Regions from separate parts of the Corynebacterium bovis DSM 20582 genome, predicted to be linked through region 2. Evidence: predicted binding sites of a transcription regulator. Region 2 holds the regulator's gene; the other holds the start of a gene.
The links. Region 2 encodes LexA, which represses DNA repair genes until DNA is damaged. Its sites were predicted from a motif close to CGAACANNTGTTCG; they were not measured.
Positions count from the first base shown of each region.

Region 1: CBOVI_RS07965 (HNH endonuclease signature motif containing protein) is a predicted target of LexA. The motif match lies at 3,359-3,372, and genes of this name have one in related genera.

Region 1 is NZ_CP047187.1:1,949,309-1,965,011, reverse strand. It holds gene ftsX (permease-like cell division protein FtsX) at 1-203, shown strand, start outside; gene smpB (SsrA-binding protein SmpB) at 225-713, shown strand; gene CBOVI_RS07970 (hypothetical protein) at 715-1,518, shown strand; gene CBOVI_RS07965 (HNH endonuclease signature motif containing protein) at 1,532-3,247, opposite strand; RNA gene ssrA (transfer-messenger RNA) at 3,815-4,186, shown strand; gene CBOVI_RS07955 (DUF4442 domain-containing protein) at 4,386-4,805, shown strand; gene pgm (phosphoglucomutase (alpha-D-glucose-1,6-bisphosphate-dependent)) at 4,919-6,631, shown strand; gene CBOVI_RS07945 (DsbA family protein) at 6,895-7,629, shown strand; tRNA gene CBOVI_RS07940 (tRNA-Ala) at 7,867-7,942, shown strand; gene CBOVI_RS07935 (hypothetical protein) at 8,003-8,155, opposite strand; gene CBOVI_RS07930 (ABC transporter ATP-binding protein) at 8,705-9,436, opposite strand; gene CBOVI_RS07925 (ABC transporter permease) at 9,440-10,219, opposite strand; gene CBOVI_RS07920 (ABC transporter ATP-binding protein) at 10,209-11,156, opposite strand; gene CBOVI_RS07915 (hypothetical protein) at 11,156-12,124, opposite strand; gene CBOVI_RS07910 (ThiF family adenylyltransferase) at 12,150-13,280, opposite strand; gene CBOVI_RS07905 (MFS transporter) at 14,414-15,703, opposite strand, start outside.
Region 2 is NZ_CP047187.1:1,223,523-1,239,225, forward strand. It holds gene CBOVI_RS04845 (phosphoenolpyruvate--protein phosphotransferase) at 1-1,392, shown strand, start outside; gene lexA (transcriptional repressor LexA) at 1,534-2,283, opposite strand; gene CBOVI_RS04855 (LysM peptidoglycan-binding domain-containing protein) at 2,675-3,262, shown strand; gene nrdR (transcriptional regulator NrdR) at 3,631-4,140, shown strand; gene hrpA (ATP-dependent RNA helicase HrpA) at 4,357-8,601, opposite strand; gene CBOVI_RS04870 (neutral/alkaline non-lysosomal ceramidase N-terminal domain-containing protein) at 8,695-10,869, shown strand; gene ahpD (alkylhydroperoxidase, AhpD family) at 11,090-11,614, opposite strand; gene CBOVI_RS04880 (peroxiredoxin) at 11,618-12,214, opposite strand; gene CBOVI_RS04885 (hydrogen peroxide-inducible genes activator) at 12,336-13,310, shown strand; gene CBOVI_RS04890 (DEAD/DEAH box helicase) at 13,324-15,703, opposite strand, start outside.

The sequences.
Region 1 (15,703 bases), 730 kb from region 2:
GGTCGGTCATCGCGGTGGCGGGCATGTTCCTCGGCAAGGTGTTCGTGCTCGACCGGGCGTTGCGGGCGTTGTACGACTCGAACCTCATCGCGCGGATCACCAGTGCCGACATCTGGCTCGTCAGCCCGGTCATCGTCGTCGTCGGCGCGGTCGTCGCGGCGGTCACGGCGCAGATCACCCTCCGCTGGTACGTCAAGCGGTAGGGACGGTAGTACCGTGTCCCCATGTCCAAGGCACGGAAGAAGAACACCCGGCCCGTCGTCGCGACGAACCGGAAGGCTCGTCATGATTACACGATCCTCGACACCCTCGAGTGCGGCGTCGCGCTCGTCGGCACCGAGGTGAAGTCGTTGCGCGAGGGGAAGGCGTCGCTCGTCGACGCCTACGCGACGATCGACGACGGCGAGGTGTGGCTGAGGAACCTGCACATCCCGGAGTACTCCCACGGGACGTGGACGAACCATGCGCCGCGCCGGACGCGCAAGCTGCTGCTCCACCGCCGGGAGATCGACTCCCTCATGGGCAAGGTCCGCGACGGCAACAACACGCTCATCCCGCTGGAGCTGTACTTCGTCGACGGCCGGCTCAAGGTGGAGCTCGGACTTGCGCGGGGTAAGCAGGCGTACGACAAGCGCCAGGACATCAAGCGCCGCACGGAGGAGCGTGAGGTCACCCGCGAGCTGGGCCGTCGCGTCAAGGGCATCACGGGCTGACGTGTTGGAGTCCTGGAGCCTCGACCACGCGACCCTCGGACGTATCGACCTGCACGTCGGCACCAGTGCCGAACTCAGGGACGTCGATCCGGACTTCCCGGAGGCATCGGACACCCACATCCTCGTCCTCCGTGACGGTGAGGTGACTGCCCGCATCAAGCACGTCATCAACCAGAAGGTCCCCCTGGACCCCGAGGTCGACACGAAGGGGTTCGCCAAACAGGGCCGCGGCCGGCCGTTCCTCGACATCGAGGTGGGCTTCCTCGGTCGCTGGGTCCGGGAGGTGCGGTTGCGGGACGACGACGGCGTGGTCCTCGTCGAACCCCCGGAGGGGTCGAGGGCGTGGTCGCGGTACCGGGAGATGGAGGCGTCGCCGTGGAAGCGGGTGGCGTACCCGTTGGCGGCCGGGCTGGGCAAGGGCGGGTGGGCGTTGTTCCTTCTGGTGGTGCTGCCTGTCCTCCGCGTGGTGTCCGAGGCCGTGCACCGGTGGCTGGCGCCGCTGGTGCCCGACGTCACGTTGCCGCAGATCAGGTGGCCTTCGATCCCGTGGCCGCACATCACGTGGCCCTCGATCCCGTGGCCGCACATTCCCTGGCCGGACATCCCGTGGCCGGAGTGGACGGCGCCGGGCTGGGTGCAGCTGCTCGTGGAGTACGAGCGGGTGTGGGTCCCGGTGGTGGTGGGCGTCGTCATCGGTGTGCTCTCGTTGCGCAGGCACAGGCAGTCCCAGGCGCGGAAGCGGGAGTGGGACGCGGGCGCCGGCGAGCAGCACCGACCGGACGTGATCGAGGGCGAGCAGGACTGACCGGTCGCGGGCGTCATCGTGCGCCACCTCCCACCGGTTCGGTCGCTTCGCCCGCGCGGATGCGGGCACCGGCCGCAGCCAGGGCTGTCGGCGAGGTGTTCGGCCGTGGTCGTCTCCCCGGGTCGTGGCCGGCCGGGGGAATCCAGACGGGTTCCCCTCCGGGGCCGATGTCGGCGTATCCGCGGGTCGCCCGCGAGCGTGAGTCGTCGTTGTCGACGTGGTGCCGGGGGCAGAGCAGGAGCAGGTTCTCCACGTCCGTCCGCCCGCCGGCGATCCAGGCCCTCACGTGGTGCGCCTGGGTCCGGGAGGCCGGTTCCTCGCATCCCGGGTGGGCGCAACAGCCCTGGTAGGCGAACAGTGCGGCGCGTTGCCACGCGGTCGCCAGCCGCCCGTTGGTCCGGAGTTCGACGACCCGGCCGTTCCCGTCGTGAATCGCCTCGAGCCACTGCGTGGTCAGCCCGACGGACACGAGTTCCGCCCAGCTCAACGTGTGACCGGTGGAGGTCAGCAGCAGCGGCCGGGTCGGCGCGGTGACGGCCTCGGTGAGTTCCCGGCGGGTCGTGGACACGAGCAGGGAGGCGACGGGTCGAGACTCCGTGGTGTCCGCCGCCCCCGCGCGGCACGCCCGCACGATCGCGTCCGCCCACCGCTGACCACGGTTCCGCAGGTCGCGGTTGTGGTCGCGGCCGTGGTTCCCGGGGCCACGGGTGCCGGTCCCGTCTGCCGGGGCCGTGGTGCCGGCCCCCGCGTCACCCGCGCCCGCACCGCCCGCGTCACCCGCGCCCGCGTCACCCGCGCCCGCACCGCCTGCCGCCGGCCCCGGCGCCATACCGGACCCGGGTGCGCCGGCGGTGGCCAGGAACGCGGTGACGACGGCCATGAGGTGTTCAGGCAGGCTGAGCGTCAGCCGCTGCATGCCGTCCGACCCGGTGCGGCTCACGCTGCAGGTGCGCTTCCGGGTCGCCTCGATGAGATCGCGCGGTGCCTCCCGGTTGGCTCCGTCGACAAGTCCCCGCGCGGTACGGCGGTTGCCGGTCGCGCCCGGGGCCGCCGATCCGGGCGGCACCGGGGCGGTTGCGCTGTTCAGCACCCGGGATACGACGTCCTGCGTGCTGAGCCGCGCACCGCGGACGAGCCGACACGTCTCCGCCGCCGCCCCGGCGAGGGTGGCGATCCCCACGGGGACCGCCCGGCTGGTTCCGTCGAGAACCCTCCTGTTGGCGAGGACGGTCGTGGCCGTGTTCCTCTCCCTGAGCGCGTTCTCCTGCCGGGCCTGCTCGAGTGCGGCCTCCCGCGCGGCCTGGAGGTCCTCGTCGGGCGCGTCCTCGGGGAGGGCCACCGGTTGCGGGTCGACCGGCTTCATGAGCAGGTCACGGGCGCGCAGCCGTTCGTTCGCCTCCCGGACGGACAGCCCCAGCGACTCCACGAGGAAGTCCACCGGCTTCGACGAGCCCTGCCGGTCCGCGGCCCGGGCGCGCACCACGAGATCGGTCGTCCGCAGGTCCACGACCGCTTTCGCCGTGACCACGTGTTCCAGGCGGATGATGTGCGACAGCAGCGCCGGGGCGTCGGCGACGGACAGATCACCGAGGTCGGCGAGCATCCGTAGTCCCGTCGCGACCAGCTCCACGCCCTCGGCGAACCGTTGCGTGGTGGTCGTCGGCGTGTCCACCGGCGCGACCGTCTGTTCCGTCCGCTCCGTGCGTGTCCGCCGGATCTGCTGTGACATCGTGCCCCTCCTTCCCCGTTCCCGCCTCGTGCCCCGCGGCGCCGCCCTCTACCGGCCCCGGGTCCCCGTTCCCGTCGGTCTGCTGCAATGCTACTGCACTCGCGCCGGATGTGCAAATATGTTCGACGCCCATCGCCCGGCACGTGCTCGCTCATGCTGCTGTTGTTGCAGGTGGAAGGGGTTAATTCGGGGGTGAGGAAGGGATTGTGATGTCGATCATATACATCATTACCTGGGGATTCCGGCCTGACGGGCGGGGATGGTGGTGGGCATGGTGGTGGGGGAGCTGACGGTCGGGGATGGTGGCGGGAAGCTGACGGGCGGAGATGGTGGCGGGGAGTTGACGGGCGGGGGTGCTGACGGGAGGGAGCTGACGGGCGGGGGTGCTGACGGGAGGGAGCTGACGGGCGGGGATGGTGCCGGGGAAGGGGGAGGCGCCCGCCGGCCAGGGATCTGCGCCCACCCCCCGAAAAGCCCGTCTACCGCCACCCACCGGGCCGGTTGCGTGTCGTCGTCCGGAGGGAATAGACTGACTCATCCTGCCGAGTGCTTTCCGCGGCAGGTGACGGGGCCGACATGGTTTCGACTTCGTTGATTGAGCCAGGGGAAGCGTGCCGGTGCAGGCTGGAGACCACCGTAAGCGTCGCAGCAACCTGATAAGCGCCGAGAACACTCAGCGCGACTACGCCCTCGCTGCCTAAGCAGCGACGCGTGTCTGTCGGCCCGGGTACGTCCCCGACCCGGTCACCGGCATCGTTCAGGGGACTCGCCGCGCGGCTGCGCCGTCTGGGCCGCGCGGGACATCTGCAGGCGGCTGGGCTCATCGTCCGGGCTGGTCCGCGTGACCCGGAGAGCCGAGCAGGGATGGAGCGGACTGCGCACGGAGAAGCCCTGGCGAGGTTGCGAAGGACCCGGGTTCAATTCCCGGCGGCTCCACTGACAGCCCCCCTGACCGGCACGAGGTCAGGGGGGTTTCGACGTTCCGGGGTAGGGGGAGGCGGGGAGGGGTGCCCCGCCGGTCACGCCCGCCCGCTCCCATCGCCCCACGCCACCCCGCCGCCCCCACGCCACCCGTTGCCCCCGTCACACCCGTTACAGTTGTGACATGGCTTTCACTCCGCGTCAGTTACGCGTGCTCATGAGAATCTGGCCCCCGTACCTCGGCGCCGGGGTCCGGCTCCGGGAGTTCGCCGATGACGGCTCGCGGGTCGTCGTCACGCACCGGCTCAACCGTGTCACGGCGAACGCGCTCGGTACGGTGTTCGGCGGCACGATGTTGTCGATGACCGACCCGTTCTACGTGCTCATGGGGATGCAGCGGCTCGGATCGGACTATCGCATCTGGGACACGGAGACGCAGATCGCCTTCGTCAAGCCCGGCCGCGGCCGTGTCACGGCTGTGATGGAATTCCCGGACGAGGTCGTCGAGGAGGTGCGCCGCGAAACCGCCGGGGGTGAGAAGTACCTCCGCTGGTTCGAGTCGTCCATTGTCGACGACGACGGCTCCACCGTCGCACGCCTCCGCAAGCAGGTCTACTTCCGCCGCCGCACCCGCTGACCACCCCACCCCATCCCGACTGTCCACAGCCCCCGCACCCCTCCCTCGCGCGGCAGCCGACTCTGGGGCACCCTGGAGGTGTACCGACCGCCCCGACGAAAGGCCAGACCTCCATGCACCCCAGGGCCGGAACCCCCGCGACCGCGGACGATCTCACCGACATCGACGCCCTCCTGCGCGCCTACACCGACCGGCACCCGGACCCGTCGGACCCGGACCAGCGGGTCGTCTTCGGTACGTCGGGTCACCGCGGGTCGTCGCTGACGGGCGCGTTCACGGAGGACCACATCCTCGCGACGACGCAGGCGATCGTGGACCACCGGCGGGAGCAGGGGATCACCGGGCCGTTGTTCATCGGCCGGGACACGCACGCGCTGTCGGAGCCGGCGCACATGACGGCCCTGGAGGTCCTGGCCGGTAACGGCGTGGAGGTGTACGTCGACTCCCGGGGGTCCTGGACCCCGACCCCGGCGGTGTCCTTCGCGATCCTCGAGTACAACCGGCGGCTCCCCGGCGGCCCGACGGGCACGGATGCGGGGCGGGCGGACGGGATCGTCGTCACGCCGTCCCACAACCCGCCGCGCGACGGGGGGTTCAAGTACAACCCGCCGACGGGCGGTCCGGCGGGGTCGGACGCGACGTCCCGGATCGCGGACCGGGCGAACGCCTACCTGGAGCGGGGGTTGGAGGGGGTTCGACGCGCACCCGTGCCGGAGGCCGTGGCGCTGGGGCGGGCGTCGGGCGCCGGTGCGGACGGTGACGGCTCGGGGGCCGGGATCCGCCCGCACGACTACCTGGGCACCTACGTGGACGCGTTGCCGCAGGTGGTGGACCTGGACGCGGTGCGGTCGGCCGGGGTGAGGATCGGCGCGGACCCGATGGGCGGGGCGAGCGTGGACTACTGGGGGCGCATCGCGGAGGTCCACGGGCTCGACCTCACGGTCGTCAACCCGCAGGTCGACCCGGCGTTCGGGTTCATGACGCTCGACGCCGACGGGGAGATCCGCATGGACTGCTCCTCGCGCTGGTCGATGGCCTCGCTCGTGGAGAACCGGGGTTCGTTCGACATCGCGACGGGCAATGACGCGGACTCGGACCGGCACGGCGTCGTCACCCCCGACGGCGGGCTCATGAACCCGAACCACTACCTGTCGGTGTGCGTGGACTACCTGTTCCGTCACCGCCCGGACTGGCCGGCGGACGCGGCCGTGGGGAAGACCGTGGTGAGTTCGTCGATGATCGACCGGGTCGCGGAGGCGGCGGGGCGCCGGCTCACGGAGGTGCCCGTGGGGTTCAAGTGGTTCGTGCCGGGGCTCGTCGACGGGTCGGTCGGTTTCGGCGGTGAGGAGTCCGCGGGGGCGAGTTTCCTGCGCCGGGACGGGTCGGTGTGGACGACGGACAAGGACGGCATCATCGCGGACCTCCTCGCCTCGGAGATCCTCGCGGTGACGGGGGAGAGCCCGTCGGCGGCGTACGCGCGGCTGGAGGAGCGGCACGGCCGGGCGTACCTCGACCGGGTGGACGCGCCCGCCGACCGGGAGCGCCGGGACCGGTTGCGCGCCCTGTCCGCGGCGGACACGGGCCTGACGGCCGGGTCGGACGAGCTGGCGGGGGAGACCGTCACCGGGGTGCTCACGGACGCCCCCGGCACGGGTGCGGCGATCGGCGGTGTCAAGGTCACGACGGAGAACGCGTGGTTCGCCGCCCGCCCCTCCGGGACCGAGGACAAGTACAAGATCTACGCGGAGTCCTTCCGCAGTGAGGGGCATCTGCGGCAGGTGCTGGAGCAGGCGCAGGGCATCGTCGACGGCGTCCTCGGCGGGTGACCGCCCGGGCCGGGAGGCTGGCAGTCCGCTGTGTCCGGCGGGACGGACCTTCAGGTTTCCTGGGAGCCTGCCGCGAATGCCCCGCCAATCTCCGGCGATCTGCGGTTTCCTCCGGCCCCGGGATGGTCCCCGGACCGTGCATGAGACTAGTCTGAGAGACGATTTTGTCGGACTTTTGTACTCGTCGACCGCCGACGTCCGCCCCCGGGCGGACTGGCGACCGCCACCGGTCGGGTGTCGACGCGACGGGAAGGAACACAGCAGTGAGTCAGAAGATCAAGGCGCCGAACGAGAAGGGGGCGGGCGGATTCCTCTGGGGCGTCGTCGCCATCATCGTCATCGCGGCCGTCGTCATCGCGTTCGTCGTCTGGAAGGGCAGCTCGAAGAACGCCGACGCCCTCGCGATCGGGCAGGACGACGTCGACTTCTCCGTGACCGCGCAGGACAACAAGGTGACCCTCAAGAGCGACAAGGTCGCCAAGGACGCGCCGGTCGTCGACATCTACGAGGACTTCAGCTGCCCGCACTGCGCTGACCTCGTCACCGCGGACAACGAGGACATCAAGCAGGCTGTCTCCGACGGCAAGATGACCGTCAACCTGCACTTCCTCAACTTCCTCGACGGTGGCAAGCCCGGGTCCTCCACCCGTGCCGCCGCCGTCGCCACGGTCCTCGCGGAGAACAACCCCAAGGCGTTCTGGAACATGCACGCCAAGGCCTTCCTCGATCAGGACGAGGTCGCCCGCCAGTGGGGCTGGGAGCAGTTCGCCGACTCGCTGAAGGACTACAACCTCGACGACTCCGTCATCAACTCCATCCGTGACGGCTCCGTCCAGAAGAAGGGCGAGGATGTCGCCGCGGCGAACACCGAGGAGCTGAAGCAGAAGGCCGGCAAGGTCTCCGCCCCGGTCGTGTACGCCGACGGCAAGGAGGTCCAGCTCAAGCGCGGGGAGAACGGCAAGCCGTCCTCCTGGGTCTCCGACGTCGTCAAGGGCTGAGCCCGCCCCGCCGGCACCCGGTCCGGTGCCGCCGGCACCCGGTCCCCCGAGGGCCCTCCGCCGGCCCGGACCTCGACCGGCCCGGACCTCACCCGGCCCGGACCGCAATCGCCGCCCACCGCCCCGGAACCGCCGAATTGGTGAATGACCTGGGGATTTGTTCCCCGTTCCGGCGGCGGTGTACGGTGTAGATCGTTCGCACGGCAGCCGGGACACGCTCCCGGAAGGTCATGCAACGGGGCTATGGCGCAGCTGGTAGCGCACCACACTGGCAGTGTGGGGGTCACGGGTTCGAGTCCCGTTAGCTCCACCATCAACGACAAACCCCCGGTCTCAGCGACCGGGGGTTTTCGCGTGTCCGACGAGCAGTGCGTCAGAGGATGTCGTCGGTGTCCGTCCGGCGACGGATGACGAACACCCCCACGAGGGCGAGGACCACGGCGACGCCCGTCGTCAACCAGGAGACGCCCAGCGACGAGGAGGAGGACATCCCGACGCTGTTGCCGCAGATGCAGACGAGGATCACGCCGGTGATCAGGCACCCCAGGGGGGGAGCGCCACCACATGCCGATGCACCCGGACAGGACGGTGAGCGCGAGCGACAGGATGGCGGTGCTGACGGAGGCGCCGAACGCGTAGACGAGCGCCTCGGCCAGCGGCATGTCCGGGATGACGGCCCACGCCTGCTGCGCGAGGATGAAGACGATGATGCCGGCGACGGTGCCGACCGCCGCCATGCCCATCGCGATGAGGGCGGCGAGTGTCTTGGCGGTGAAGAGGGGCGAGCGGCCGTACGGGTACATGTAGAGCGCGATGCGCCGGTCGCCGACGTAGTCGGCGATGACGGACCGCGCGAACACCACCGCGCCGGTCACCGACACGACGCCGAGCGTGACGGTCAGCGACAGGTTCACGACGAGGTGGTAGTCGAGGAACGCCGCGGCGTCAGGGTCGGAGTCCGCCCTGCTGATGGCGCCGAAGAAGTAGAGGAACAGCAGGACGGGGACGAAGCCGGCGAGGAAGAGGTAGACCAGGGTCGACCGGTACTGCTTCAACTCTGTCGCGATCATGGTTTTCACTGGTGTCCTCCTGTGGTGGCGGCCCGGTAGGCGTCGTCGAGGGAGCCGGGACCCTCAGCGGGCATGGTGGTGAGGTCGAACTTCCGGCCCAGCTGGCCCCGGTGCATGATGTAGGCGGTCCGGGCCATGAGTGAGATGTCCGACCGGACGTGGGTGGACAGGATGACGGCGTGGCCCTGCGCGGCGATCTCGGTGAGGATGTCGTTCAGGCCGTCGACGGCGTCCCGGTCCAGGCCGTTGGTGGGTTCGTCGAGAATGAGCAGCGACGGCCCGTGGGCGAGGGCGCGGGCGATGGACAGTCGCTGCTTCATGCCGAGGGAGAAGCTGTTCACGGGGAGGTCGGCGGCGTAGTCGAGGCCGACGCGCCGCAGCATCGGCTCGACCGGGTCGTCACCGGTCCGGCCCATGAGCCGCAGGTGGCGCTCGAGCACCTGCCGGGCGGTCGTGCGCTTCGGGACCTCGAGCGGGCCGATGACGACGCCGATCCGGGGCAGCAGTGTGGTGCGGGTGGCGGTGGTCAGGGGCTGGCCGTCGACCAGGACGGTCCCCGACGTCGGCTGCACGAACCCGCACACGGTCTTGAGCAGTGTGGTCTTTCCGGCGCCGTTCGGTCCGATGAGGGCGCACACCTCCCCGGGGAGGATCTCCATCGTGGTGGGGTGGACGAGAACTTTTCTGCCGTGGCTCTTCGCCAGGCTCTGCGTACTGAGAATCGGGTATCGATCCATCGGTTATTTTCTCCTTGACAGTGCCGCGAGGCACAGAACGTAGGCGACGACGGTCCAGACGACGATGACCGACACCGGAGCGAGCGGGACGCCGTCGGTGGGGAAGGAAAAGTGTCTGATCACCCTGCTGACCGGAACGAACGGCAGGTACCCGTGCACGGTGACGAGCCACCCGGGCAGCCGGTCGGAGGGGTAGACGATCGGTGAGAAGAGCAGGGACCCGATGAGGATGACCTGGGTCGCCAGGGAACTCGCGTCCGCGGGAAGCCAGAACGTCAGGGCGTACCCGATGAGCAGCACGGTGACCTGGCAGGCGAGGATGACGGGAACCACGGTGAGGGTGACCGTGATGTACCCGGAGAACCGGAGTTGCGCGGCGACGATGCCGGACACGATCCCGGGCAGGGCGATCACGAGCCAGACGAGGACGTCGGACATGAGCAGCGCGGACCGGGGGACCGGCAGGGTCCTCTGATAGTCGAGCAGCCCCTCCACCTTGGACACGCTGAGCAGCTGCGGGGCCAGCACGCAGCCCACCGCGAGCGTGCACAGCGTCCACGTCCCGGTGGAGACGTACCGCGCGGTCGTCTCGTCGACGGCCGGGAGCATGAGGGGGATCCCGTAGATCACCGCCACGGAGAACAGGACCTGGACCGCCGCGACGACGGGGAGGAAGTACGCGTGCCGGATCACACTCCACCGCACGAGCGCCAGCCAGCTGGTCACCCACCGGGTCCGGGGGAGCGGGTCCGCGGGGACGACGGTCACCGGGTCAGTGGTCATCGGTGAGCCTCCGGTAGGTCGATTCGAGCGAGGTGGACGCGGGGGACACGCTGTACCCGTCCGCCTCCCCGGAGCGGACGAGGGCGGTGGCCCAGGTGGTCGCGGTCCCGAGGTCGGCGGGCTCGACGTCGACGACGAGCCCGCCGTCGTCGGTGTGGCACGAGCCGCCCCAGGACGCGGGTGCCCGGACCGTCGGGTCGCGGGTCCGGACGGTCATGCGCACCGACCGCGGGTCGCTGTCGGCGGCGAGCTCCGCCGACGTCGTGTCCAGGCGCACCCGGCCGTGGTGGAGGAGGACGGCACGGTCGGCCGTCTCCTGGACCTCGTTGAGGTTGTGGGTCACGACGATGACGACGTGTCCGTCGTCCGCGAGGGCCCGCAGGTGTCTCCACACCAGGGGCCGGCGGGTGGGGTCGACGTCGTTCGTCGGCTCGTCGATGAGGAGCACCGGCGGCGGGGCGATCGTCGCCATCGCGAAGCAGGTCAGGCGGCGGATGCCGCCGGAGAGCCGGTCACCGCGGGTCGAGGCCCAGTCCCCGATGTCGAGCGCGTCGACGAGCTGCCCCGCCGCGCGCCGGGCCGCGGGTCCGCCGTACCCGCGGATCCGCCCGATGGACGTGACCGCCTGGAGGGGGGTCACCCCGGTCAGCGGTGTGCCGGCCTGCGGCATCATGGCGGTCACCGTCCGGGCGAAGGACGGGTCCCGCGTCAGGTCACGGTCGCGGTACCGGATGCTGCCCGAGTCGGGGGCGACCAGGCCGGACATCTGGCCGAGCAGGGTGGTCTTGCCCGCCCCGTTGTGGCCGATGAGCGCGATGACCTCGCCGGGGGAGAAGGTCAGGGTGATGCCGTCGTTCGCCGGCGTGGTCGACCCGCGGTAGGTCTTACGGATGTTCTTAAGGCACACTGCATCGTTGGCAGTTTTGGTGATAGCCATCAAGGTTTCCCTTCCATGAATCCCAGCCGCGAATACGGTGCCAACATGCGTCGCATTAAGGGGGCGCGATGTCGGATGCCAGCTTTCCTATTGATCATTCTAAGTGCGGGCCGAACTATCCAGTAGAAAATTGAGGAAACCTCTATAAGTCTACCGATAGCCTCGAGTGTGAACCATAGCTTAACTTCGCGAGGTGCTGACGCCAGCGACTTTGTTTTAGCGAAGTCCCTACATTCGGCCGCGATATCCGGGTTGTCAATGAGTAACATCGCAATATGCCGTCCGTCGCAGTTCCGGTGGAAGCGGAGTTGGAGTGACAAGCGTGCTGCAGTCATCGACGACGCAACTGACAACAGACTGGATGGTTTACGTTTGTTCAACAACTCCAGGGCTGCCAAGCTGGCCAAATCGATAATAATCCCGGAACTAACGGCAGTCAATCGTTCACGAACTCCCCAGGTCCAGACATGTGTCAGTGACGTTGTTGCCGTACCCTTCAATACGGAAACGTGAAGGGGGTTTTTCCCGCTTCTCCATGCGGCACCAAAATATATGTGGGAGGCCTCGTGGGGGATAGATCCCAACACGCCGCTAGCGACTGCAGACAATAAAAAACGAACCACTGATGCAGGCGCTTTTCCTGGACCTGAAAGAGGTTTACGCCGTAACGTGATGAAGTGCTTTGTCAACGTCAGCACGGACAGCCTGCCGATGGTCCAGAGAGCGGGAGTTGAAATCGTCCCGAGAGGGATGTCGTCCGCTGTCGGGATGCTCGGGCAGGTGGTCGCAGAATCCGCAATGAAGCCCGATTCCCGTAGTAAGTCGAGAGAAAGCTCGCAGGAGTCAATCTCGCCGTGGATCATCTCGTCCTTTAATTCTTCAGTCATTACGAGCGGGGCTGATCCGTCGGCCACGACTACCCAACTTCCCGACCGCAGCTTTCGTGCTGACACGGGTTTCAGATTCACGATACGCCTCCTTCCGTTGTGTGCCTTATCCATAAAGTGAGAAAATCGGCCACTGCGACTCGTCGCCGGCTCCGCACGTTGGGCAAAGGTCGGCGAATCGGGGCCAGGAAGGGTGTTGTGATTGCGACCCGTCTTCGTAATCAACCTCTAGTTGGAGTCCATGTGAGCGCGGAGGAGCATAGCTTGTTATCGTCCGCACAACTTCGTCGACGATCGTAGCGCTTAGCGTGAACATCGCAGGTCCGTAGGCGATCGATGGCGGATCGAACTTAGATTCCGCAAATCCCTCAAACTGGCTCAGGAACTGGGGGTCGCGCTGACTGTAGTGAATGTTCAAGCAGTCAAAGCATCCCGTTTCTTCCGGAATGATTGTGAATACTCGTCCGTGGCTCACCTGCGAAGCGCCGTAAACGCACGGCTTGCCGGCCAGGATGCAGGCCTTGTTTACGATGCGTTGGGCCTTGAAGGGGGGTTCGTCGATTGCGCAAATCGCGATATCGTTGTCGTGGAGGAGGTCTGTGACTTGGCTCGGCGATTCGATTTTTTCGTTCACCGCGTGAAAGGCAATGTTTGAGTTCATCTCCGCCAGTGCGTTTGCTGCGGCTGTAGTCTTGAGTGTCCCGATGTCATGCTCGCGGTAGATAAATTGACGACCAAGATTCCCTTCCTCGACACGATCGTAATCGACTGCGGTGATCGACTTGGGTTCGATGCCGGCCAGCAGGGTCAAGATATTGGATCCGCCTCCGCTGAGACCCAAAAGAAGAACATTTGTGTCTTTGATGGCATTTTGAACGTCATATTTAGACTTCTCCGGGCTGGAGAAATGGCTAAAATAGCTGATGTTAGGCTGTAGGCGTGCGCCAAAGATTCGACTAGGTCCGCTGCCGTCTTCAACAAAGCCCTCGTTGTGAAGCAGGTTGATCCCGTCAAGGACATCGCCTTCGTCAAGGTCCGGGAATCGACCTGTCATTTCCTGCACGATCTCCGCTGTTGTCCGTCCGTCCATGATGGAGACGAGAGTCCACAGGGTTGCGTCTGGGTCGTGGAACTCCGCCGTGATACCGATCTGGGCGCCAATGCGGAACGTTTCGCTGTCGAGCCTGTATACGGGATAGATTGGTTTTATAGTGGGGCGACTGGAAGATTCAAACATTTGATACCCTTTTTCAACTTGGCCTTAAAACGGTTCGAAAGTCACGGAGTCCCGGTGATCCGTACGCAGTATGGATCACCGGGTCTCTCTACCTTCTGTTGGTGCGTCAGAAGACGATCCAGTGGACGGTTGCCTCGAGCTTGTCAGCTCGGCGAACGGTGACGTTCTTCATCTTTTTCACCTCCTGTCGTTGGTGTTCTGGGGTGGGTTGGGGGAATTCCCTGCGATCAGGATAGCGGACCTGAAGCCCGCGGTCTAGGGTCTTGGGCGATTATTTCCAGATGCTTATAACGTCAGTCGCTCAAAGAGAGAGAGGTGTCACTATGTCTATATTGGTACTTCTCCGTTCGGCATTGTGGCCAGTTGTTTTCGTCCCTAGGTTCGACTTTTCTTGTGGGGCCGGCGTGGGGTGTCCCGTAAAAGGGAGGGTGCCGATCCTATAAAAATGTGCCCCCATGTGGGGGTGTATCGTTGGTGGCGTGCTGTACTCGGTTGTCTGACCTGTCGATACAGGGCAGTGCTTGAGGGGGGGGATGTGCCACTGGGCTTCTCGCCTGGCCGAACACCTTCTGCTTGTCGAGGGCGTGTTGACAGTGAGGCTCGTCACGCTGTCAGCTGAGTTCGCCTGTCTGGTCTTCCGCGCGTGGCGAGGGGCGCCGAGCGGAGCGTCTTCGCAAGGCTCTGATCTGAGCCTCTGCTGCGACCATGTATCTACGGCCCTGTGGGCATTTCTCTACCTCGGGGGCCAATTGCGGCTTGAGGCCTTGTGTAGCTGTTCAGCCTTCTAGGCCAACCCGGGGGAGCAGCCCCCGGGAACTCTCACCATCCGCGCGCCCGACGGCGCCGGCGGGCGGGACCGGGGGAGCGCGGAGGCGGGGAGAGGCGGCGTCGTGAGTGACTCATCCCCCGGGTCACGTTGTCTCTCTCCCCGGAGACCGGCCCCCGGGCACCTGCCCGCGGAGCCGGCCCCCGGGCCCCACCCCTCAACCCGACCCCGGGTCCCCGGCGAAGCCCCCCAGCCCCGCCCCCGGTCCCGGCGGGTCGAGCCCCCCGGAATCCCCGCCAATGTCCCCCGGCCCCCGCGGGTTTCCCCGGCCCCCGCGGGTCAGCGTCAGCGGCTCAGCCTCCGCGACTCAGTTGCCGCGGAGCGTCTCGATGTCGACGGGCCCGTCGACGGGCATCGTCTCGAGGTCGTACTTCTCGTTCGCCTCGACGTTCTCCACGACCCCGCGGACCTCGTGCTCGTGGTCCACGACCGGCATGGAGCCGATGAGGTTGCGGCCGGAGGACTCCTTCATGCAGTACACGCCGATGCCGCCGACGATGCACGCGAAGATGATGTAGTACGCGCCGGCCATGTCGGAGCCGATGATGCTCTGCAGGGCACTGATGACGAAGCCGGTCGTGCCGCCGAACAGCGCCACGGCGATGTTGAACATCAGGCCCATCGCGGTGTAGCGGCTCTCCGTCGGGAACAGCGACGGCAGGGCCGACGCCTGGACGGACACCTGGAACATCATGATGACGCCGATGATCATGAGGCCGGCGAGGGTGGACCACGTGTGGCCCATCATCATGAGCATGAACGCCGGGATCGCCAGGATCACACCCGCGACACAGCCGGTGAGCATGACCGGGCGCCGGCCGACACGGTCGGACAGCGCGCCGAACAGCGGCAGCGCCACGGACACGATGATGAGCACCGGGACGAGCAGCGCGTTGCCGTGGAGCGTGTCGTAGCCGAGGGAGTCCGTGAGGTAGGTCGGCATGTAGGTCGTCAGGGCGTAGCCGACGACCTGCGCGCACATGACGAGCCCGGAGCCCATGAGGATCTGCGGCCAGAAGGTCTTCACGAGGTAGCGGACCTGGGCGACCATGCCCTCCTCGGGGGCACCGCCGGCCTGGGCCTTCTTCTCCTTGTCCTCCTGGTTGGCCTCGAAGGTGTGGGACTCCTTGATGTGGGAGCGCATGTACACGCCGACCAGGCCGAGGGGGAGGGCGACGAGGAAGGGGATGCGCCAGCCCCAGGACTCCATCTGGGCGTCGTCGGTCAGCAGCTCGACGACGGTGACGAGCGCGGCGGCGGCCGCGAACCCGAGGTAGGAGCCGAAGTCGAGGAACGAGCCCCAGAATCCGCGGCGCCGGTCGGAGGAGTACTCCGCGATGAACGTCGCCGCGCCGGCGTACTCGCCGCCGGTGGAGAAGCCCTGGATGAACTTCAGCAGGATGAGCAGCACCGGGGCGGCGATGCCGATCTGCGCGTACGTCGGCAGCACACCGATGAGGAACGTGCCCAGGGACATCGCCACGATCGTGAAGGCGAGGATCCGGCGGCGGCCGATGCGGTCGCCGAGGGGGCCGAGGATCAGTCCGCCGAGGGGCCGGACCAGGAAGGTCACGGCGAGGGTGGCGAACGAGGCCAG
Region 2 (15,703 bases):
ACGAACCTCTACGCCGTGCGCCAGGCGACCGACGACTTCGTGGAGCTGTTCCTCAAGGCCGGCGGCGTCATGGCGGAGCGGGTGACGGACCTGTGTGACGTGCGGGACCGGGTGCTGGCGGAGCTGCGGGGGGAGCCGGAACCGGGCATCCCGGACGTCGACGTGCCGAGCGTCCTGTTCGCCGACGACCTCGCACCGGCGGACACCGCGACGTTGGACACCGCGCTCATCCACGCCGTCGTCACGCGCAAGGGGGGCGCGACGAGCCACACCGCGATCATCGCGCGGCAGCTCGACCTGCCGTGCATCGTGGCGGCGGGTCATGCCGTCGACGCCGTGGCCCCGGGGGTCCCGGTGCTCGTCGACGGCGGCGACGGGGCCGTGACGACCGGGGTCGACCCGGAGGTCGCGGTGCAGAAGGTGGAGGAGTCGCGGCGGCGCGCGGCGGCTGTCGCGGCGTGGACCGGCCCGGCGGCGACGTCGGACGGTCACCGGGTGCAGCTGCTCGCGAACGTCCAGGACGGGCACGCGGCCCGGGAGGCGGCGGCGTCGGTCGCCGAGGGCATCGGGTTGTTCCGCACGGAGCTCGGGTTCCTCAGTGCGACGACGGAACCCACGGTCGACGAGCAGGCCGACCGGTACGCGGAGGTGTTGTCGGCGTTCCCCGACGGGAAGGTCGTGATCCGGACGCTGGACGCCGGGTCGGACAAGCCGGTGCCGTTCGTCAACGCCGAGGAGGAGGAGAACCCGGCGCTCGGTGTGCGGGGGTTGCGGATCGCGCGGAACAACCGGGCCCTGCTGGAGCGTCAGTTGGACGGCGTGGCGGAGGCTCTCGTGCGGGCGGACCGGTCGGCGGACGCCCAGACGTGGGTCATGGCGCCGATGGTGGCCACGGTGGCGGAGGCCCGCTGGTTCGCGGAGCTCTGCCGGGAGCGGGGGCTCACCCCGGGCGCGATGGTCGAGGTTCCCGCGGCGGCGCTCATGGCGGAGCGGATGATGCCGTACCTCGACTTCGTCTCGATCGGGACGAACGACCTCACCCAGTACACGATGGCGGCGGACCGGTTGTCCCCGTCCCTGGCGCACCTGACTGATCCGTGGCAGCCTGCGGTGCTGCGTCTGATCCACGAGACGTGCCGGGCCGGTGCGTCGACGGGCACGGCTGTCGGGGTGTGCGGCGAGGCGGCGGCGGATCCCGCCCTGGGCTGCGTGCTCACGGGCCTCGGTGTGACGTCGCTCTCCGCGGCCGCCCCGGCGTTGGGGGCGGTGGGCGTGGCCCTCGGTGAGGTCGACTTCGCCACGTGCCGTGCCGCGGCTGCGGCGGCGGTCAACGCCGACGGGGCGGACGAGGCCCGGCAGGCCGCCGCCGCGATCCTGGCGGCGCAGGCCTGAGGGTCTCCCGGGGCGGGACCCGCGACCCGGTGCGACCCGACGCCGCGGGTGGCGCGCTCACCGCGCCGCCGGGGGCGGTGTGCTCACGGGCGGGCCGGACCCCAGAGGTCGGCATGACCCCCCTGTCAGACCTTGCGCAGGTCAGACCTTGCGCAGGATCGCGACGACGCGGCCGATGATCTGCGCATCCTCGGCGGGAATCGGCTCGAACAGGTCGTTGTGGGGGATCAGCCACAGCCCCTCGCTGTCCTTCTGGAACTCCTTGACGGTCGCCTCGCCGTCGATCATCGCCGCAACGAACTCGCCGAACTCGGCGACGTTCTGCGAACGGACGGCGACCCAGTCACCGTTGAGGATGCCTGCGTCCCGCATCGACTCCCCGACCACCTGGAGCAGGAAGATCTCGCCCTGACCGACGATCTCCTCCGGCAGCGGGAAGTGCGCCTCGACATTCTGCTCCGCGAGGATCGGCGACCCGGCCGCGATGCGGCCCACGACCGGCACGAACGCCGGGGTGGGCATCGACTCGTCGACCGGCGCAGGGGACTGCCGCTGGGCCGGCCTGCGCCCGGGCTTGGTGTGGTTCGAGATCTCGTGGCTGCTGCCCTCGAACGAGCGGACGTCGACCGCCCGGGGCTTCTTGCCCTCGCGGCGGAGGAAGCCCTTCCGCTCCAGCTCGCGGAGGTGGTAGGAGACCGACGACGTCGAGTGGAGGCCGACCGTCTCGGCGATCTCCCGGATGCTCGGCGGGTAGCCGCGGAAGATCGTCGAGTCCCGGATGACCTCGAGGATGCGACGCTGCCGTTCCGAGAGTGTCGCCGAGTCCGTCGACCCGGACGCGTCCTTGCGGGGACGTCCGCGCCGCGGCGCGGGTGAGTGCTGTTCTGCCATGAGGTGTCCTTATCCGGTTGCGCTGGTCCGTCTGGGAGGGAGGGACGTCATGTGTCGGTGGTGCGGCGCCCGTCGATCCGCGTGCGCGGACCGGCGGTGGTGCCATCCCCCGTTCTGCTCCACCGGGGTTCCCTTCCCGTCGGGGTTGCGACCAGCCTACTACATCCCCCGTCACGTCATCATCCACGTGTTCGAAAAATATCGCCGACGGGGTGGACACGGGGTGTGCGTCGTGCTAACTTCCCGTTCGAACGCCGGAATGCGAACAGACGATCGAATGGTGGTGCTGCCGCGCTCCCGGTGTCCGGCCCGGGTGATCTACTCGGTGTCGACCGCGGCACAGGCCGTGGGGACGTGAACCGTTCCGACCATGACGACGGAGGAGTGACGAATGACCATCACAACCATGCAGACCAGGACCGCATCCGGACGACGGGCAGGGGTGGGGTCGCCTCTTGCCGTGTCCGCGGCGGCGGTGCGGGGTGGCGTGCTGCCGCGGCCCGTCGGGGTCCCGTCGCGCCCGCCGGTGGTCCATCCGGGCCGGGACGCGGACGGTCGACCGCGTTCGAACACCTACGGGGAGGGGCGGGGGTATGTCCCGGGGCTCGTCGACAAGCGCCGTCACCGGCTCGTCGGTCGCCGGCAGGATCTCACGTTCGGACTGCAGACGAGAAGCGGGAGGCTGCGGGCGCGGGCGCTCGCCGTGGCACAGTCCCCCGGTGCGCTGCTCGTCGGGCTGGCCGGGATCGTCCTCGCCGTCGGGATCTCGCCCGCGGTCGGCGACGCCCCGCAGGCCGACGGTCCGGTCGCGACGTCCTCGGTGACCGTCGCCCCCGGGGAGACCCTCGCGGACATTGCGCGGGACGTCGCGCCCGGTCAGCCGGAGGGGGACGTCATGGCGCGCATCGCCTCGATGAACGGTCTGGGGTCGTCCGCGCCCGGGGAGGGGGCCGTGCTCTCCGTCCCCGTGTACCGGTGAGGTGACGGGGACAGGGTCACGCGCACCGGCGAGGTGACGGGGCTCAGGTTCGCCTGGAGCGGTGTGGTGCGGCGGCGGGGACGGGCTCGCGGGCGACGGTGTCCGCGGGCCCGGCCGGCCCCGGACGGGCGCGGTCTCGGCCGGGCGGGGGAAGGCCGTCGAGCTGCTATGATGCTCGAAGATTGTGGCCGGTGCGTCGTGACCGGTGACCGGCGTGACGCGCCCGGTGGTGTCCGTTCGCTGACCGGGGGCGCGTGGCAGCGGGAGACCGTGCCCACCCGTGGCCGTGGCCCTGTCCGGCGCGTTGAAGCGCGCGGCCGGACGCCGTCGGTGAGAGACCCCGGACGTGTCCGGAGAAAGGGAAAGCCATGCTCTGCCCGTCCTGCCGATCGGAGCATTCCCGGGTGGTGGACAGCCGGACGGTCGACGACGGCGTCGCCATCCGTCGCCGCCGCGAGTGCACAACCTGCCGGACGCGCTTCACCACCGTCGAACGCTCGGTCCTCCTCGTCACCAAACGCAACGGGGTGACCGAGGAGTTCAGCCGTGACAAGGTGATCCGTGGTGTCCAGCGGGCCTGTCAGGGGCGCGACGTCCCGGACGACGCGCTGAAGCGGCTCGCCCACGAGGTCGAACAGTCCATCCGCGCGGCCCACGGCTCCCAGGTCGAGGCGCACGAGATCGGCCTGGCGATCCTCGACCCCCTCCGCCAGCTCGACGAGGTCGCCTACCTCCGGTTCGCCTCGGTCTACAAGTCCTTCCACACCGCCGAGGACTTCGAACAGGAGATCCTCTCGCTCCGGGCGCACCGCGCCGTCGCCCACCAGGACGACGGCCACGTTGTACCCGACGACGCGGACGCCGGCGCCGGGCAGTAGGGCCGCGCCCCGCCGGGGGAGGGAGGACGCGACAGTGCGGGCAGCGGGGGAGGACGCGACAGTGCGGGCAGCGGGGGAGGACGCGACAGTGCGGGCAGCGGGGGAGGACGCGACAGCGCGGACAGCGGGGGAGGACGCGACGGCGCGCCCCGCCCGGGGGGGGGAGGACGCGACAGCGCGGCAGGGGGGAGCACCCGGCCGGACCCGGCCCGGACGTCACCCGAGCTTCGCCAGCGCCTTCCTCACGCGGGTGAGACTGGCGGTCGTCGCCGTCCCGAGATGCTGGGCGAACAACGCCACCCGGAGCTCCTCGATGAGCCACCGGACGTCCTTGACCTGGGGAGACGCGGCCCGGGCGGACGGGAGCCGGGAGATCGTCTGCTCGTACTCCCGCATCGCCTCCCGGACCTCCGCGTCGAGGTCCTCCTCCTTCTCCGGGTCGGAGTCCATCATCGCCAGTCGGGCCTTCATCGCCTCGACGTACCGCGGGACATGACGCAGCCGCGCCACCCCGTGCCGCGCCAGAGCGTGGTCGCCCATGTAGAAGCGCAGCTGCGCCCGCATGTCCTCGATCGGCTCACCGGTCCACTCGGCGAGCTCGTCGGTCATGTCCGCCACCGCCAACACCGCCGGTGCCACGGCGACGACCGTCTGCCGGACCAGACCCGGCCCCTGACGCCGCGCCGCGTCGACCGCCTCGGCACACCGGTCAGGATCCCGGATGACCGGGCCGAACCGGTCGAGCAGGTCCCGGCACGCCACCACCCGCGCGTCGCTGATGAGCGCCTCCGGCCCCCCGGACGGGTAGTTCTCCACCGCCACGCGTTGCCGGAGCGGCAGGCCCTTCACCATCTGGTTCGTCGACACCGTGCACGCCGCCACCATCATGTCCAGCACCGTCTTGAACTGCTGGGCCGCCGCCGCCTGCGGGGTCGGGAACGCCGTCAACGCCACCCCGTCCCCGGTCGCCACGACCGCCGGGCAGGCCTGCACGGACTGCCCGTCGACGACGGTGTCGACGCTGTCCGGCACGGTCCCGAGACCGTCCGCCGTCCACGCCGCGGCCCGGGCCAACGTGGCCCCGGTCCCGGCCCCGCCGCTCCCGGCGGCCCCGCCGGACCGCGAGTCCGCCTGACCACCGGACGCCCGGCCGCCACGGCGACGACCGCGTCGGGACCCTCCCCGGCCCTCCCCGGAGCGGTCCCGGCCGTGGAGCGCCGCATCCTCCGGCGACGGCCCCGACCCCCGCGCACCACCGGAGGACCGGGCCGCGACCTGGGCGATCGCCTGCGTCACCTCACCGGCCAACCGGTCCTTCAGCGCCGCGAGGTCCTTGTCCGCGTCGACGACCTTCCCCCGCCGGTCGACGGCGGCGACCGTCATCCGCAGGTGGCCCGGCACCCGGTCCCAGTCGAAGTCCCCCGCGGAGATCCCCCGCCCACCGAGGGACCGCAGGGCGTCCGCCAGCGCGACGTCGAGCGGCCCGTCGAACGGCACCATCGTCCGCAGCGCGGCCGTCGCGAAATTCGTCGCCGGGACCACGCTCGTGCGCAGTGCCTTCGGCAGCGACCGGATGAGCGCGACGACGAGCTCGTGCCGCATCCCGGTCACGAGCCACTGGATCGCCGTCCCGTCCACGGTCGCGAGCAGCGGCAACGGCACGCGCATGGTGATGCCGTCGTCCGGGTCGCCGGGGCTGAACACGTAACTGAGCTCGAACTCCAGCGAGCCCTGCCGCCACACGTCCGGGTACTCCTGCGCGTGCGCGGCACCGCTGTCGGAGTCGATGAGGGACTCCGGGTCGATGTCGAGGGAGTGCGGGTCCCGCCGCGACGCCTTCTTCCACCACGAGTCGAAGTGCCGGGCGGAGACGACGTCCGCGGGGATGCGGGCGTCGTAGAAGTCGAACACCACCTGGTCGTCGACGACGATGTCCCGCCGACGGGCCTTGTCCTCGAGTTCCCCGACCTCCGCGAGGACCTCCCGGTTGCGGTGGAAGAACGCGTGGCGCGTCGTCCAGTCGCCCTCGACGAGGGCGTGCCGGATGAACTGCGTCCGTGCCTCCGCCGGGTCGGTCCGGGACAGGGGCACCCGCCGGTCCGCGACGATCGGCAGCCCGAGCATGAGCACCTTCTCGTGGACCATCGCCGCGCCCCGCGACGACGACCAGTGCGGCTCGGAGTGCACGTACCGGACCATGTGGGGGGCGACCTGCTCGACCCACTCGGGGGCGATCGGCCCGACCGTGCGCGCGAACAGGCGCGACGTCTCGACGAGCTCGGCCGCCATGATCCACTGCGGGGGGTTCTTCGCCAGGTTCGACGACGGGTGCACCGTGAAGGTCGTGGACCGCGTACCGGTGAACTGGCGCCCGGTGCCGTTCTTCATGCCGACGTTGGTCAGCACGCCGGTGAGGATCGACCGGTGGACGGCCTCGTCGTGGACGGCGAGGTCGTCGAAGGTGAGGTCACGGACGTGCCGGATGTTCGGCACCTTCCACCGCAGGTCCTGGATCGTCGACAGGAGCTGGCGGACGAGGTCCATCCACTCGCGCACCCGCATGTAGTGGATGAACTCCGCGCCGCACAGCCGCCGGAAGGCGTTGCCGGACAGCTCCCGGCGCTTCTCCTGGAGGTAGTTCCACAGGGCGAGCACCGAGGTGAAGTCGGAGTCCCCGGCGAACCGGGCGTGGAGCTGGTCGGCCTTCTGCTGGTGCTCGAGCGGACGTTCGCGGACGTCCTGGATGCTCAGGGCGGCGACGATGACCGCGAGCTGCTCGAGGACGTTGTTCTCGTGGGCGGCGACGAGCATCCGGGCGAGCCGCGGGTCGGTCGGGATCCGGGCGAGGTCGCGGCCGACCGTGGTGAGGGTCGGCCCGCCGGTGGTCGCCGGTCGCCCGCCGTCACGGCCGCCGCGGGTGTCCCCACCACCGCCGTCACGGCCGCCGCGGGTGTCCCCACCACCGCCGTCACGGCCGCCGCGGGTGTCCCCACCACCGCCGTCGCGGCCGTCACGGGTGTCCCCACCACCGCCGTCACGGCCGCCGCGGGTGTCCCCACCACCGCCGTCGCGGCCGTCACGGGTGTCCCCACCACCGCCGTCGGCACCGCCGGCACGGTCGGCGTCGTCCCCGGAGGCCCGCGGGTCGGTGATCGCCCCGAGCTCCCGGAGCAGGCGGAGCCCGTCCTTCACCGCCCGGCTGTCCGGGGGCTGGAGGAACGGGAACTTCTCGATGTCCCCGAGGTCGAGCGCCGCCATGGAGAGGATGACGCTGGCCAGGTGCGTGCGGAGGATCTCCGGGTCCGTGAACTCCGGCCGGGCCTCGAAGTTCTCCTCGGAGTACAGCCGGACGGCGATGCCGTCCGACGTGCGCCCGCACCGTCCGGACCGCTGCCGCGCGCTGGCCTGGCTGATCTCCTCGACGGGCAGGCGCTGGACCTTCGTCCGGTGCGAGTACCGCGAGATCCGCGCGTACCCCGTGTCGACGACGTACTTGATGCCCGGGACGGTGAGCGAGGTCTCGGCGATGTTCGTGGCGAGGACGATCCGCCGGTGCGGACCCGTGGAGAACACCCGGTGCTGCTCGGCGTTGGACAGCCGGCCGAACAGGGGGAGGACGTCGACGTTCCGCCAGTGCTGGGCGGTGAGGGCGTCGGCGGCGTCCCGGATCTCGCGTTCGCCGCTGAAGAAGCACAGGATGTCGCCGGGGCCCTCGCCCATGAGCTCCCGGCACGCGGCGACGAGGCCGTCGAGGGGGTCGGTCTGCTCCTCGCGGACCTCGCCGGAGTCGCCGACGGGCACGGTGCGGGTGAGGGGCCGGTACCGGATCTCGACGGGGTACGTCCGGCCGGAGACCTCGATGACCGGGGCGGGGGTGCCGTCGGCGTCGGCGAAGTGCCGGGCGAAGGAGTCGGGGTCGATCGTCGCCGACGTGATGATGACCTTGAGGTCGGGTCGGCGGGGGAGGATCTCCCGGAGGTAGCCGAGCAGGAAGTCGATGTTGAGGCTGCGCTCGTGGGCCTCGTCGACGATGATCGTGTCGTAGGCGCGGAGCAGGCGGTCACGCTGGATCTCCGCGAGGAGGATGCCGTCGGTCATGAGCTTGACCGAGGTCGACTTCCTCACCGTGTCGTCGAACCGGATCTTGTAGCCGACGCGGCCACCCGGCTGCCCGCACGTCTCCCCGAGCTCGTCGGCGATGCGGTCGGCGACGCTCCGCGCGGCGATGCGCCGTGGCTGCGTGTGGCCGATGAGTTTCCGGCGGCCACGGCCGAGGGCGAGGCACATCTTCGGCAGCTGGGTCGTCTTGCCGGACCCCGTCTCCCCGGCGACGATGACGACCTGGTGGTCACGGATCGCCGCCATGATGTCATCCCGGCGGGCGGACACCGGCAGGGATTCCGGAAAGGTCAGTCGGCGTTCCTTCTGTGCACTACCCTGGGGACTCACCCGGGTCACCATACCACCGGCACCGACGACGCCATCCTGACCGTCGGCACCGACCCCGGCACCGACCACGGGCGCAGCCACCGGCGCTCCGACCGAGGAGGCCCTGTGACGTCCGTCGACCTGACCACACCCGAACCCGCCCAGTCGGGCGACGGCCCCGCCGCGGGCCTGAGCCGCCGGGCGTTCCTCACCGGGGCGGCGCTCACCGTCGGGGCCGTGCTCTGGTCCTCCGGGACACCGGCCCGGGCCGGCACGTCGCCGGCGGGCGCCGGCGGTGGAGGTGCCGCGCCCGGGGCACGCTTCCTCGTCGGCCGGGGGCTGGCCGACTGCACGGGGGAGCCGTTCGGGGCGGGGATGAACGGGTACGCGGTGCCGCGCCAGACGAGCGTCGGCCTCCAGCGCCGGCAGTTCGCCCGGGCGTTCGTCGTCGCCTCCGGTGCGGCGGGGGCGGCCGACCCTTCCGGCGCGGTGTCGCCGGCGGCCCCCGCGGCCCCGGACCGTCTGGTCCACGTGACCGTCGACACGGGGCTGATGTTCCAGTCGATCCAGGTCGAGGTCCTGCGCCGTCTGCGCGCCGAGTTCGGCGACCTCTACGGCGAGCACAACGTCATCCTACAGGCGACGCACACCCACGTCGCCCCGGGAGGGACCTCGGGCCACGCGATGGTCGACCTCACCACGGCCGGCTTCCGTCCGCTGACGTTCGAGGCCACCGTCTCCGGGATCGTCACCGCCGTCCGCCGGGCGCACGCCGACCTCGCCCCGTCCGAGCTGACGCTGACCAGGACCGTCGTGGAGGCCGCGGGGGTCAACCGGTCCCCGCAGGCGTTCGCGCGGAACCCGGAGGCCGACCGCGCCGCCAACCCTGACGGCGTCGACCGCACGGCGGTGACCCTGCACGTCACGCGGTCGGGTCGCCCGGTCGGCCTGCTCAACTGGTACGCCCTCCACGCGACGACGTTCGGCCCGGAGTACCGCCACATCTCCGGGGACAACAAGGGCTACGCCGCGTGGGCGACGGAGCACGGGCACGGCGTCGACCACCGTCACCCCGGGGACGCGCCCTTCGTCGCGGCCTTCGCCCAGTCGGCGCCCGGGGACGTCACCCCGAACGCCGGTCACGTCCCCGGGTCCGGCCCGGGGGCGGACGAGGCGGCGTCGGCCCGGATCCTCGGTGACCGCATCCGGGCGGGGGCGACGGCGGAGGCGGCCGCCCGCGACATCGCCACCGGTGGGGTCGACGGCCGCCACCGCTGGGTGGACATGACGTCCGTCACCGTCGACGGGCGGTGGACCCCGGACGGCCGCCCGGGGCGGACCGGGCCCGCGATCCTCGGGGCGGCCTTCGCCGCGAGCTCGCAGGAGGACGGTGGCGGGGAGCCGGCGCTGGGGTTCGCGGAGGGGGAGCGCGGGGGCACCCCCTGGGTCCGGGCACTCGACGGGATCCTCGTGCCGCCGGACGTCGCGGCGGTCCACGCGCCGAAGGAGATGCTCCTGCCGGTCGGGTACATCCCCGGCATGGTCCAGCAGACGCACTGGTTCGCGGTCCACCGGGTCGGGGCCCTCGTCCTCGTGTCGGTCCCCTTCGAACCGACGACGACGGCGGGTCTGCGTCTCCGGAGGACCGTCGCGGCCGCGGCGGGGGTCGACCCCGCGCTCGTGGTCGTTCAGGGCTACGTCAACGGCTACGGCCACTACCTCACGACCCCGGAGGAGTACGACAACCAGGACTACGAGGGCGGGGCGACGGTCTTCGGCCGGCTGCAGCTCCCGGCCGTCCAGCAGATCGTCGACGGTCTGGCCCGTGACCTCGCCGCCGGCCGGCCCGTCGACCCCGGGCGACCGGAGGACGACCTCACGGGGCGGATCCCCGCGAGCCCGGTCGGTGTCCCGTGGTGGGACGTGCCCCCGCCGGGTCGACGGTTCGGTGACGTCCTCTCCGGCGGCGGGGAGGTCCGGGCGGGGGAGACCGCGCGGGTCGTCTTCGTCGGCGCCAACCCGAACAACGGTCTCCGGCACGAGGACGGGTACCTGCTCGTCGAGGAGGACACCCGGCAGGGCGGGGGCCCGGGGGACGGGTGGCGGGTCGTCGCCGACGACTCGTCGGAGTCGACGCTGCTCACCTTCGAGGCGACGGGTCCCCTGACGCGGACGACCGTGGAGTGGTCCACGGTCGGGGTCCGGCCGGGTCACTACCGGGTCCGGTTGCGCGGTGACGCCCGGGGGCTCGACGGGACCGTCACCCCGTTCAACGGGGTGGCGGAGGTCGACGTCGTCTGACCGGCGTCGCGCGGCCGGGCGGGGTGGGCCCCGGGCGCCGCGCGCCGCCGCCCGCGCGGCCGGGCGGGAACGGACCGCGAACGGCCCGGCAACGGCCCGGGAACGCACGGAGGGCCGGGGCACGGGGTCCGTCCCGGACGGGACGTCCCGTGCACCCGGCCCTGCGGCTCAGGCGTCCCCGGCCGGACCGTCACCGGTCGGCGGGGTCGTCACGGACGGTTCAGCGCGCGTCCTCGATCTGGAGCGCCTGGGCGACGCCCTGGACGGTCGCGGCGATCTTGACGGCCTCGAAGACCTGCTCCTTGGTGAGGCCCTCCTCGCGCACTGTCTTCTCGTGGGCGATGGTGCAGTGCTCGCAGCCGTTGATGGTGGACACGGCGAGGGAGAACAGCTCGAAGTCGACCTTCTCGATGCCCGGCTTGGCGATGACGTTCATCCGCAGACCCATCTTGACCTGGGAGTAGTCCTCACCGAGCCAGCCGCGCGCACGGTAGGCGACGTTGTTCATCGCCATGATCGAGGCCGAGGCGAGCGCCGCCTGGTAGGCCTCGTCGGAGAGGTGCTCGCGCGCCTCGTCGGAGATCTCCGAGATGACGGCGTCGTTGCGGGTGGCGGCCGCCGTGGCGACGAACGTACCCCAGAGCTGCTGCTCGGAGAGTTCGGTGCCGCGGGCGAGGGTGCCGAGATTGAGCTTGAGATCCTTGGCGTACTCGGGGAGCGCGCTCTTCAGGTTGTCGATTGACATGTGTTACTTCAGCCCTTCCTTGAGCTCGGACATCTTGTTGATGTTCTTGGTCGGGTCGTTCGCCTCCCAGTTGCAGGCGCAGACCTCCTCGGACTGGAGGGCGTCGAGGACGCGGAGGACCTCGTCGACGTTGCGGCCGACGGCGTCCGGCGTGACGGAGACGAACTGGATGACGTTGTCCGGGTCGACGATGAAGGTCGCCCGGTCAGCGACACCGTCGGCGTTCTCGACGCCGAGGGCGCGGATGAGGTCGTGCCGGATGTCGGAGATCATCGGGAAGGGGACCTCCTTCAGCTCCGGGTGCGTCGCGCGCCAGTTGAAGTGCGCGAACTCGTTGTCGATGGAGCCGCCGATGATCTGGGTGTCGCGGTCCTGGAACTCCTCGTCCAACTTGCCGAAGGCGGCGATCTCCGTCGGGCACACGAAGGTGAAGTCCTTCGGGTAGAAGAAGATGACGCGCCACTTGCCCGCGAAGGACTGGTTGGTGACGGTCTCGAAGTAGTCCTCGGGCTGGCTGGCGTTGACCTCGCGGAGGTCGCCGCCGCGCAGGGCCGTGAGGGTGAAGTCGGGGAACTGGTCACCGATGGTGAGGATGGACAAGTTGTTGCCTCCTGTACTAGAACGTGCCGGGTTCGGTCAGTTGAACTCGGTCCCCATCATGCCAGCGTGGCCGCGCGCCGTCAAAAAGACATTCCTTTGGGTGTGGTGTAGAGTGATAGGCATGAACAATCGTGAGTATCGGCCGACGATCGCGCAGCTGCGCACCTTCGCCACGATCGCGGAGCACCGCCACTTCGGGACGGCGGCGAACCGCCTCGGCATCTCGCAACCCTCACTGTCGCAGGCGCTCGCCGCGCTCGAGAACGGGCTCGGGGTGCAGCTCATCGAGCGGTCGACGCGCAAGGTCATCGTCACCGCGGTCGGGGAGGAGCTGCTGCCGTACGCCCAGGCGACGCTGGACTGCCTCGACGCCTTCGTCACCCACGCGCGTGGTGCGCACGGTGGTCTCGTCGGCCCCATGAACATCGGGATGATCCCGACGGTCGCCCCCTTCATCCTCCCGGAACTGCTCCGCACGATGCCCGCGCGGACGCCCGACCTGTCCCCGCGCATCATCGAGGAGAAGACCACCCACCTCACCGAGTCGCTGCGGCAGGGCACCATCGACGTCGCCGTCGTCGCCGCCCCCGCGGACAGCCCGGGGTTCCGGACCATTGAACTCTACCGGGAGGAGTTCGTCCTCGTGCTTCCGGACGGACACCCCATGGCGGGCCGGCGTGACGTCACGGTCGACGAACTCGGCTCGCTCGAGCTGCTGCTGCTCGACGACGGCCACTGCCTGCGCGACCAGGTCCTCGACCTGTGCCGGACGGTGCCGATGACGAACGACCCGCGCCGCTCGGCGACCCGGGCGGCCAGTCTGTCCACCGTCGTCCAGTGCGTCGCGGGCGGTCTCGGGGCGACGCTCGTCCCCGTCAGCGCGGTGGCCTCCGAATGCCAGCGGCCGGGCATCGCCCTGGCGACCTTCGACCACACCGGTGACCCGGTCGGCCGCACCATCGCGTTGTGCTACCGGACGAGCTCGAGCCGGGCGGAGGAGTTCGCGACGGTCGGCGAGATCATCACCGACGCCTTCACCGTCTCGGTCGACCAGTCGCGCGTCGTCCTCGAGCGGTTCCTCACCGCGGCCGCGTGACCGCGCGGGACCGTCAGCCGCGGATGACGCGCAGGTCCCGCAGCCGCACCTCACCGGCCTCGTCGGTCGCGGCGAGGTCGACGGTGCCCTCGAACGCCCACCCGTGGTCACCCTCCGGGTCGTCGAGGATCTGGCGGACGTGCCACCCGTCGTCGGACTCCGTGATGAGGATCATGTCCGCCGACCGGGCCGACGCGTCGACACCGATGTCCGCGTACTCGGCGAAGTAGTCGTCGAGCGCCTCCGGCCAGTCCGGGGCGTCGTCGAGGTAGGCGTCCATCCCGGCGAGGTCGTCCTCCCGTTCGAAGGCGAAGAGCTCGACGTGCCGGAAGAAGTGATTGCGCACCATCCGGCGCAGGGCCCGCGGGTTCGAGCTGAGCAGTGACGGGTCGCCGACGCCGAACGCCCGCTCCCGCACCTGCTCCTCGGTCACCGGCGTGTCCGGGTCCGCCATGGCGGTCCACTCGTCGACGAGGGACGAGTCCACCTGCCGGATGAGCTCCCCGAGCCAGACGATGATGTCGTCGAGCTCCTCGGTCCGCCGGTCCCGGGGCACCGAGTGGGACAACGCCCGCCACGCGTCGGTGAGGTAGCGCAGCACCACCCCCTCGCTGCGGGCCAGGCCGTACGTCGCCACGAGGTCGGAGAACGTCATCGCCCGCTCGATCATGTCGCGGAGCACGGACTTCGGGCTGAGCTCGAAGTCGCGGGCCCACGGGTTGCCCTCGCAGAAGATCTCGAAGGCGTTGTGCAGCTCCTCGTCCAGCGGCTTCGGCCACGTGACGTCCTCGACGAGCGCCATGCGCTCGGTGTAGTCCACCCCCTCCGCCTTGAGCGCCGCGATCTCCTCGCCCCGGCGCTGCCGTTGCTGGGCGAGGAGGATGTGCCGGGGGTCGGTGAGGACGGACTCCATCGTGCTGATGACGTCGAGCGTGTAGGTGTCGCTCTCCGGGTCGAACAGGTCGAGGGCGGCGAGCGCGAACGGGGAGAGGGGCTGGTTGAGGGCGAAGTCGCGGTCCAGCTCGGCGGTCACCCGGGCGTCCCGGCCGCTGGGGGTGTCGGCGTCGAACTCCTCGACGACCTCGGCGCTGAGTAGGCCACGGTACAGGCCGATCGTCGTGAGGATGTGGGCGTTCTGCTTCGGGCGCGGGTCGTGGTTCGTCCGGAGCAGGTGGTGGAGTGCCCCGTACGTCCAGCTGTCGCGGGCGACGACGTTGAGGACCATCGACGTCGACACGCGGAACTGGCTGACGAGGTTCTCCGGCTCCGCGGCGGTCAGCCGGTCGAAGGTGCTCTCCGACCACGTGACCTGCCCCTTCGGTGCGGACTTCTTCCGCAGCTTCCGCTGCTTCGCGGGGTCGGATCCCGCCCGTCGCCGCAACCGCACGTTCTCGATCTCGTGCTCGGGGGCCTGCACGACGACGGTCCCGGCGGTGTCGTAGCCGGCGCGACCTGCCCGCCCGGCGATCTGGTGGAACTCCCGGGACCGGAGGAGGCGGGTCCGGGTGCCGTCGAACTTCGCGAGGCCCGTGAGGAGGACCGTCCGGATCGGGACGTTGATGCCGACGCCGAGGGTGTCGGTGCCGCTGATGACCTTCAGCAGGCCCTGCTGGGACAGCTTCTCGACGAGCCGCCGGTACTTCGGCAGCATTCCGGCGTGGTGGATGCCGATGCCCTTCCGCAGCAGCCGCGACAGGGTCCTGCCGAAGGTGGTGGTGAACCGGAAGTCGCCGATAGCCTCGACGATGCGCGCCTTGTCCTCGTCGGTGATGAGGGCGTTGCTCGTCAACGCCTGGGCGCGCTCGACGGCGTCGCGCTGCGTGAAGTGCACGATGTAGACGGGGGCCCCACCCTCGGAGAGGAGGTCCGCCACCGTCTCGTGGACCGGGGTGTAGACGTAGTGGAAGTCGAGGGGGACGGGCCGGACGGTGCCCGAGACCACCGTCGTCTCCCGGCCGGTCCGGGAGGTGAGGTCCCGGCACAGCCAGTCGGTGTCGCCGAGGGTCGCGCTCATGAGGAGGAACTGCGTGCGGGGCAGTTCGAGCAACGGCACCTGCCAGGCCCAGCCGCGGTCGGGTTCCGAGTAGTAGTGGAACTCGTCCATGACGACGACGTCGACGTCCGCGTCCGCGCCCTCCCGCAGGGCGATGTTCGCGACGATCTCGGCCGTGGCGCAGATGACCGGCGCGGAGCCGTTGACCGTCGCGTCGCCGGTCATCATGCCGACGTTGGCGGGGCCGAAGATCTCGCACAGGGCGAAGAACTTCTCGCTGACCAGGGCCTTGATCGGGGCGGTGTAGAAGCTGCGCTGGCCCCGGGCGAGGGCCGTGAAGTGGGCCGCCGTCGCGACGAGGGACTTGCCGGAGCCCGTCGGCGTCGACAGGATGACGTTG